3 regions of the Reyranella sp. GW821-FHT14A01 genome follow, and region 1 is predicted to be linked to each of the others. Evidence: predicted binding sites of a transcription regulator. Region 1 holds the regulator's gene; each other region holds the start of a gene.
The links. The regulator PhoB, encoded in region 1, activates phosphate uptake and scavenging genes when phosphate is short. The targets are predictions, from matches to a motif close to TGTCATNNANCTGTCAT.

Region 2: the regulator PhoB is predicted to act here: its motif matches at 1,352-1,368, upstream of AC1ROX_RS20345 (UDP-2,3-diacylglucosamine diphosphatase).
Region 3: the regulator PhoB is predicted to act here: its motif matches at 882-898, upstream of AC1ROX_RS00970 (NAD-glutamate dehydrogenase).

The regions. Positions count from the first base shown of each region.
Region 1 covers NZ_JBXAPM010000012.1:36,823-39,085, forward strand. Annotated here, with positions in the region: gene AC1ROX_RS21280 (AmpG family muropeptide MFS transporter) at 1-710, shown strand, start outside; gene phoB (phosphate regulon transcriptional regulator PhoB) at 931-1,623, opposite strand; gene phoU (phosphate signaling complex protein PhoU) at 1,674-2,263, opposite strand, start outside.
Region 2 covers NZ_JBXAPM010000011.1:137,322-139,584, forward strand. Annotated here, with positions in the region: gene AC1ROX_RS20330 (hypothetical protein) at 1-159, shown strand, start outside; gene AC1ROX_RS20335 (hypothetical protein) at 156-425, shown strand; gene AC1ROX_RS20340 (diacylglycerol/lipid kinase family protein) at 422-1,321, opposite strand; gene AC1ROX_RS20345 (UDP-2,3-diacylglucosamine diphosphatase) at 1,481-2,263, shown strand, end outside.
Region 3 covers NZ_JBXAPM010000001.1:192,763-195,025, reverse strand. Annotated here, with positions in the region: gene AC1ROX_RS00975 (ribonucleoside-diphosphate reductase subunit alpha) at 1-423, opposite strand, end outside; gene AC1ROX_RS00970 (NAD-glutamate dehydrogenase) at 945-2,263, shown strand, end outside.

The sequences.
Region 1 (2,263 bases):
CCGTGCTGATTCTCGTCGGCGTTGCCACGACGCTCTTTGCCGAGGAACCCAAGGCGCTGCGCCCGCGTCTCCACTCGGCCAATGCCTGGATCAAGGAAGCGGTCATCCGGCCGTTCGCCGAGTTCCTCGCCTATCGCGGCTGGGTGATCATCCTGTTGTTTGCGCTGCTCTACAAATACGGCGATGCGCTGGGCGGCACGATGGCACGGCCGTTCTACAATGCGCTGGGCTTCACCGGCCCGGAGATATTCGGAGTCACCAAGAGCTTCGGCGTTGCGGCAACCATCCTGGGCGGACTGATCGGTGGCGTCATGGTGGCGCGCTACGGCCTGTTCAAGTCGCTGCTCGTCGCCGGCATCCTGCAAGCGGTGACAAATCTCCTGTTCTCCTGGCAGGCCCAGGTCGGCCACGATCTCTTCGTCCTCACCATCGCGATCAGCGCCGACAATTTCACCGGCGCGTTGGGCGGCGTCGCCTTCATCGGCTACCTGTCGAGCCTCTGCACCACCGGCATGGCGGGCACTCAATATGCCTTGCTGACTTCGTTGATGGCGTTCGGCCGCACCACCCTGTCGGCGGGCGGCGGCTGGATGGCGGCAGAAACCGGCTGGACCACGTTCTGGATGCTGACCACGCTGCTGGCGATCCCGGGCCTGATGTTGCTGCTCTGGCTCTGGCGATCGGCACAAAAAGAAACCCCTCCTTCCTGACGGAAGGAGGGGTCAGTAAATCGGCTGCGGGTATCGTGCCCGAGCCGGGGGAACCGGCCCATTCCGGAAGCGGGGCGTGGGATGCCGGCCGGGAATGGGCGCACCCTTCCTAGGGGCTCGAGGCTACGGAACCATGACTGATAATGTGGAAAACCCAGCGGCCCTGTGGGCCAATTCCCCTGCCTTCAGGCAAGGGGAAACGGCAGAAGAGGGGCGGGGGTCAGCTCGGCGTCGAGTCGAGCGCGTAGCCGGCGGCGCGGACGGTGCGGATCACGTCGGCGTGGCTCTCGCCGTTCAGCGCGATGCGCAGGCGGCGGATGTGGACGTCGACGGTGCGGGCCTCGACATAGACGTCCTTGCCCCACACCGAATCGAGGAGCTGCTCGCGCGAGAAGACGCGACCGGGATGCTCCATGAAATGGCGCAGCAGGCGGAACTCGGTGGGGCCGAGATGGAGCGGCTTGCCGCCGCGCGTCACGCGATGCGCCACCAGGTCCATGACGATGTCGGCATAGGACAGCGCCTCGTCGGCCAGCGCCGGGCGGATGCGCCGCAGGACGGCGCGGATGCGCGCCACCAGCTCGGTGGGCGAGAAGGGCTTGGGCACGTAGTCGTCGGCGCCGGCGTCGAGGCCGCGCACGCGATCGCCCTCCTCGCCGCGCGCCGTCAGCATGATGATCGGCACGTTGGCGGTCGACGTCTGGCGGCGCAGCTGGCGGCAGACCTCGATGCCCGACATCAGGGGCAGCATCCAGTCGAGCAGGATGAGGTCGGGAACGTCCTCCTGCACCGAGCGCAGCGCCTCCTCGCCGTCATAGGCGACGGCGACCTTGAAGCCCGACTGTTCGAGATTGTAGCGCAGCAGCTCGACCAGAGCCGTTTCGTCCTCGACGATCAGCACCTGCGGCTTCATCGATGAGGTCTGTGCGTCGCGACGCGAAGGACTGGTAGCCACAACCATACTCACGGCGTTTCACTCGCTGCATACATTGCCGCGCTGCCCTTGGGACGGGCCTCGTCGAAGCCGTGGCCGGTCGTGCGGAAGCTCACCAGCTCGGCGATGTTGGTGACGTGGTCGCCGGCGCGCTCGATGTTCTTGGCCATGAACATGAGGTGCGTGCACGCGGTGATCGTGCGCGGATCCTCCATCATGTAGGTGAGCAGCTCGCGGAACAGGCCGGTGTAGACCTGGTCGATCTCCTCGTCGCGCTCCCACACGTCGTGGGCCTTGACCACGTCGCCATTGGCGAAGGCGTCGAGCACGTCCTTGAGCGCGGCCCGTACCAGACGGCCAAGCCGTTCGATGCCGTTCACCGCCGAGACCGGCGCATTGCCCTGGCTCAGCACGATGGTGCGCTTGGCGGTGTTCTTGGCGTAGTCGGCGATGCGCTCGAGCGCCGCCGCGATCTTGATCGACGAGAGTATGACACGCAGGTCGACCGCCATCGGCTGGCGCAGGGCCAGGAGCCGTACGGTCTGTTCCTGCACCGCCACATCGAGCGCGTCGACACGGGCATCGTCGATGATCACCTTCTCGGCGATCTCCGAGTCGC
Region 2 (2,263 bases), on a different contig from region 1:
CCGCTGGCGCTGCGGGCCATCGCCGGCAGCGCCATTCCGATCGGCGACAAGACTCTCGGCAAGCATCTGTTGATGGGAACCGAGTGGAAGGGAGAACTGGACTTTTCTGACGGCCCCTCTGTGCTTATATACCTGAAGCGCATTGGGGTGGTGCCATGACGAAGAAACCGGCTCCCACTGTTACCGATTTTGTGACGGCGGCTTATGCCGCCCCTAAACGTGCGCGAACGGTCGAGGCCGCGCCCAGGCCCAAGACACCGCGGGCCCGGCGGGCGATCAAGTTCGTTGCCATGGAAGAACTCATGCTGGCCGATCTCGAGGCGACCTCGAACCTCGTCAGCCTGCCGACCGAAGAGATCGACAGGCTCGCGCAGATTTTCGGCCTGTCGTTCGACGACGTCGCCGCGCTGTACGCCCGGCGTTAGGACGGCCGCAGCAACCTCACCGCCTCGGTCGAGAGACCGATCGACACCGGCAGGGTGAGCGCGTCGTCGCCATCGATCTGAACCGGCTGGCGGCGGCTTTCGCCGGCATCGTTCAGCACCGAAATCTTCACCTCACGGCCCGAGACGACGCGATAGCCGGCCGTACGCGGCAGCGCGCCGCGCAGGAGAGCGGCGCCGAAGCGCAGGGCATGCATCCAGCCCCAGCGCTCGAACAGGCAGACATGCAGCAGCGGCGCGTCGAGGGACGCTTCCGGCGCCACCACGTAGGGGCCGGCATAGTGACGGGCGTGTGTCACGATGACCGACGACGCCTCGTAGCTGGCCCCGTCGATTTCCACGGCGTAGCGCACCGGTCGGTAGCGGCGCGCCTCGATCAGCGAGCGCCAGACATAAGCCCCCTTGCCCCAGCGGCGCTTCAGCGGCGCGCTGACGCCGGCCACCACCTTGGCGTCGAAGCCGGCGCCGGCCATCAGGGAGAAGCAGCGCGGCCGGCCGGCGGCATTGGCCTGCCCCGGATGCATCAGCACCTGTCGGCCGGCGGTCACCACCTGGGCGAGCGACGAGGCGCTCGAGCCGAGCCCCAGCTCGTGCGCCAGCACGTTGGCGGTTCCCAGCGGCACGATGGCGAGCGGCGGCGCCGTGGCGGCGCGCGCGGCCAACCCGTTCACCACCTCGTTGATCGTGCCGTCGCCGCCGGCGACCGCAATCACCCCGTAACGTTTGGCATCGCACGCTTCGGCGTAGCGACGCGCGTCGCCCGATGCCGTGGTCTCCACGACATCGACCGTCCAGCCCTGGGAACGCACCCGGCGCACGACGGCATCGACCAGGCCGCGACGGCGGCGGCCTGCGGTCGGGTTGAGGATGAGAAGCACGGATGTAGCCGGGTCAGTTTCTTGGGCGAATGTCATAGGACTGTCACAACCAATACACCTCCACGCAACGGCTCACATACACAATCCAGAGCGTACCGTGCAATCTCGCACAACAGATTTTGTGTCGGCCGACATTACTCACATGACCGTGCCCTCATCATGACAATCCACGATCGAAACCAACCCGCGCGCCACCGCGCGATCTTCCTGTCCGACATCCATCTCGGCACGCGCGGCTGTCAGGCCGACATCCTGCTCGACTTCCTCAAGCACAATGAGAGCGAGCATCTCTACCTTGTGGGCGACATCGTCGACGGTTGGAGACTGAAGCGCTGGTGGTACTGGCCGCAGAGCCACAACGACGTCGTGCAGAAGATCATGCGCAAGGCCCGCAAGGGCACCAACGTGGTCTATATCCCCGGTAATCACGACGAGGCGGCGCGGCAATATTGCCAGCTCACCTTCGGCGACGTGCGCGTCGAGGATGAGGTGATCCACGAGATGCCCGACGGCAAGAAGATGCTGGTCATCCACGGCGACCAGTTCGACGGCATCGTGCGCTACGCCCGCTGGCTGGCCATCCTCGGCGACTGGGCCTACGCCGCGGCGCTGCGCCTCAACACGATCTTCAACTGGGGACGCCGCAAGCTCGGCCTGCCCTACTGGTCGCTCTCGGCCTTCCTGAAGCACCGGGTCAAGAACGCCGTGCAGTTCATCACCGACTTCGAGAATGCGGTGGCGAGCGAAGCCCGCCGTCGCGGCGTCGACGGCGTGGTGTGCGGCCACATCCATCATGCCGAGATGCGCATGATCGACGGCGTGCTCTACTGCAACGACGGCGACTGGGTCGAGAGCTGCACGGCGCTGGTCGAGGATTTCGACGGCCGCCTGCGCATCGTCCACTGGGCCGACGAAATGGCCCGCCGCTCGTCGCGTCTTCCC
Region 3 (2,263 bases), on a different contig from region 1:
GCGGCGCAGCGAGCCCTGGCTGATGGCGAGCGTCAGCGAGTCCATGACGCGGATGAACGGCACCACGCCGGAGGTCTTGCCGTTCATGCCGACTTTTTCGCCGATCGAACGGAGATTGCCCCAGTAGGAGCCGATTCCGCCGCCGCGCGACGCCAGCCACACGTTCTCGTTCCACAACCCGACGATGCCCTCGAGGCTGTCATTCGCCTCGTTGAGGAAGCACGAGATCGGCAGGCCGCGGCTGGTCCCGCCGTTGCTGAGAACGGGCGTGCTCGGCATGAACCACAGATTGCTGATGTAGTCGTAGAGCCGCTGGGCATGGGCATCGTCGTCGGCATAAGCCGCAGCGACGCGCGCAAACATGTCCTGGTAGCTTTCGCCCGGCAGGAGGTACCGGTCGTTGAGGGTGGCCTTGCCAAAGATGGTCAGGCGAGAATCCCGAGCGGAATCGGTAACAACCCGCGCACCGCTTCGAACTTGAACAACATCAAACACTTGCGGTCCCCTTTTTCTTTTTGTCCACAGTTGTGGATAGAACACTCTGTGGAAGACACCTAGATGTGGGGAGCAGTTCGTCTCTCGCCACTATCCGTAGTTTGCCTCCTAGGTGTTGGCCCTGTCATTGCGAAATTTATTCCCGGTTTGTGAATCTCAAGAATAGGTGGTTAAGCTCCTGAAAAGGCGGGCAAAAAATCGGTTTGAAATTCTGTTTCTTTGACCGTTCACGAACCTTCGCAGGTGCAGCATAACAGGAGAACAAAACGCGCTTTCCCGCGGATTCCGTGGGCCTCAGACAGAAAGCGCAGCGAATCGGCTCAGCCTGTCAGGGCCACCCCGTCAAATGCGAGATTCGGTGGGCATTCTCGGCTTCGCCAAGAGTCCGTCGTCAGAATGTCACGGTGAGGCGTAACATCCGCCGCAGAATCCGGAGGAATGCACAAAATATGGCCATCTCTTCGGCACCCCGTGTTTACGGCCTGGACGCCATTTGCGCCGCCGCCTTGCAGATCGGCGGCGAGGAATCCGCTCAATTTGCGCGCAGGCTGTTCGGACGCCTGTCGGACAAGGATCTCGCCGCCGCGCCCGCCGACCAGCGCGCCGCCGCCGCGAGCTCCCTGCTGGGCTTCACGCGCCGCCGCCTGCCGGGCGTCGCCAAGGTCCGCATCTTCAACCCGTCCCTCGCCGACCACGGCTTCGAGAGCCGCCACACGATCGTGCAGATCGTCAACGACGACATGCCGTTCCTGGTCGATTCGATCACCAACGAGTTCAATCGCCGCGAGATCGCCGTCCATCTGCTCGCCCATCCGGTGATGGCGGCACGCCGCGACCTCGACGGCGACCTGGTCGGCATCGCGCTCGAGGCCGGCGAACGCGCGCGACCCGAATCGATCATGCACATCGAGATCGACCGCCAGGGCGATCCCGCCCTGCTCGACGAGATCGCCGCCGCCCTGACCCGCGTGCTGGCCGAGGTGCGGCTGGCGATCGACGACTGGCACGCGATGCGTCGCGCCTGCCTCGACGCCATCTTCGACCTGGCGCCCGGCCGCGCGCCGAACCTCGCGGAGTACGAGGATTTCCTGCGCTGGCTCGAGGCCAACCATTTCACCTTCCTCGGCCATCGCCGCTATCGCTATGTCGAGGATGCCAGCCAGCCCGCCGGCCTGCGCTACGAGCTGGTGCCGGGATCGGCGCTGGGCATCCTGCGCCGCGACGAGGTCCGCCTGTTCGAGCCCGGCGTCGGCAGCGGCGAGGCGATGGCGCGCTTCGCCCGCGGGCCGCACAACATCCTGATCGTCAAGACCGATCGTCCGTCGCTGGTCCATCGCATCGGCGTGATGGACTGCGTGATCGTGAAGACGTTCGACTCCGACGGGGCCGTTACCGGCGAGCACCGGCTGGTCGGCCTGTTCACGTCGGCCGCCTATCACGCGGCCGTCCACGACGTGCCGCTGCTGCGCGGCAGGGTCGAGACGCTGCTGCGCCGATCGGGTTTCGACCGGCACGGGCACGATGGCAAGGCGCTGCTGGCGATCCTCGATTCCTATCCCCGCGACGAGCTGTTCCAGATCGACGAGGACACGCTCTACGACCATGTGCTGGGCATCCTGCAGTTGCAGGAGCGCCGTCGCGTGGCGCTGTTCTCGCGCCTCGACACGGTCGGCCGCTTCGCCACCGCCCTGGTGTTCGCGCCGCGCGAACGCTTCGATGCCGCGCTCTCGGAACGCTTCGTCGCGATCCTCGAGAAGGCCTGGAGTGG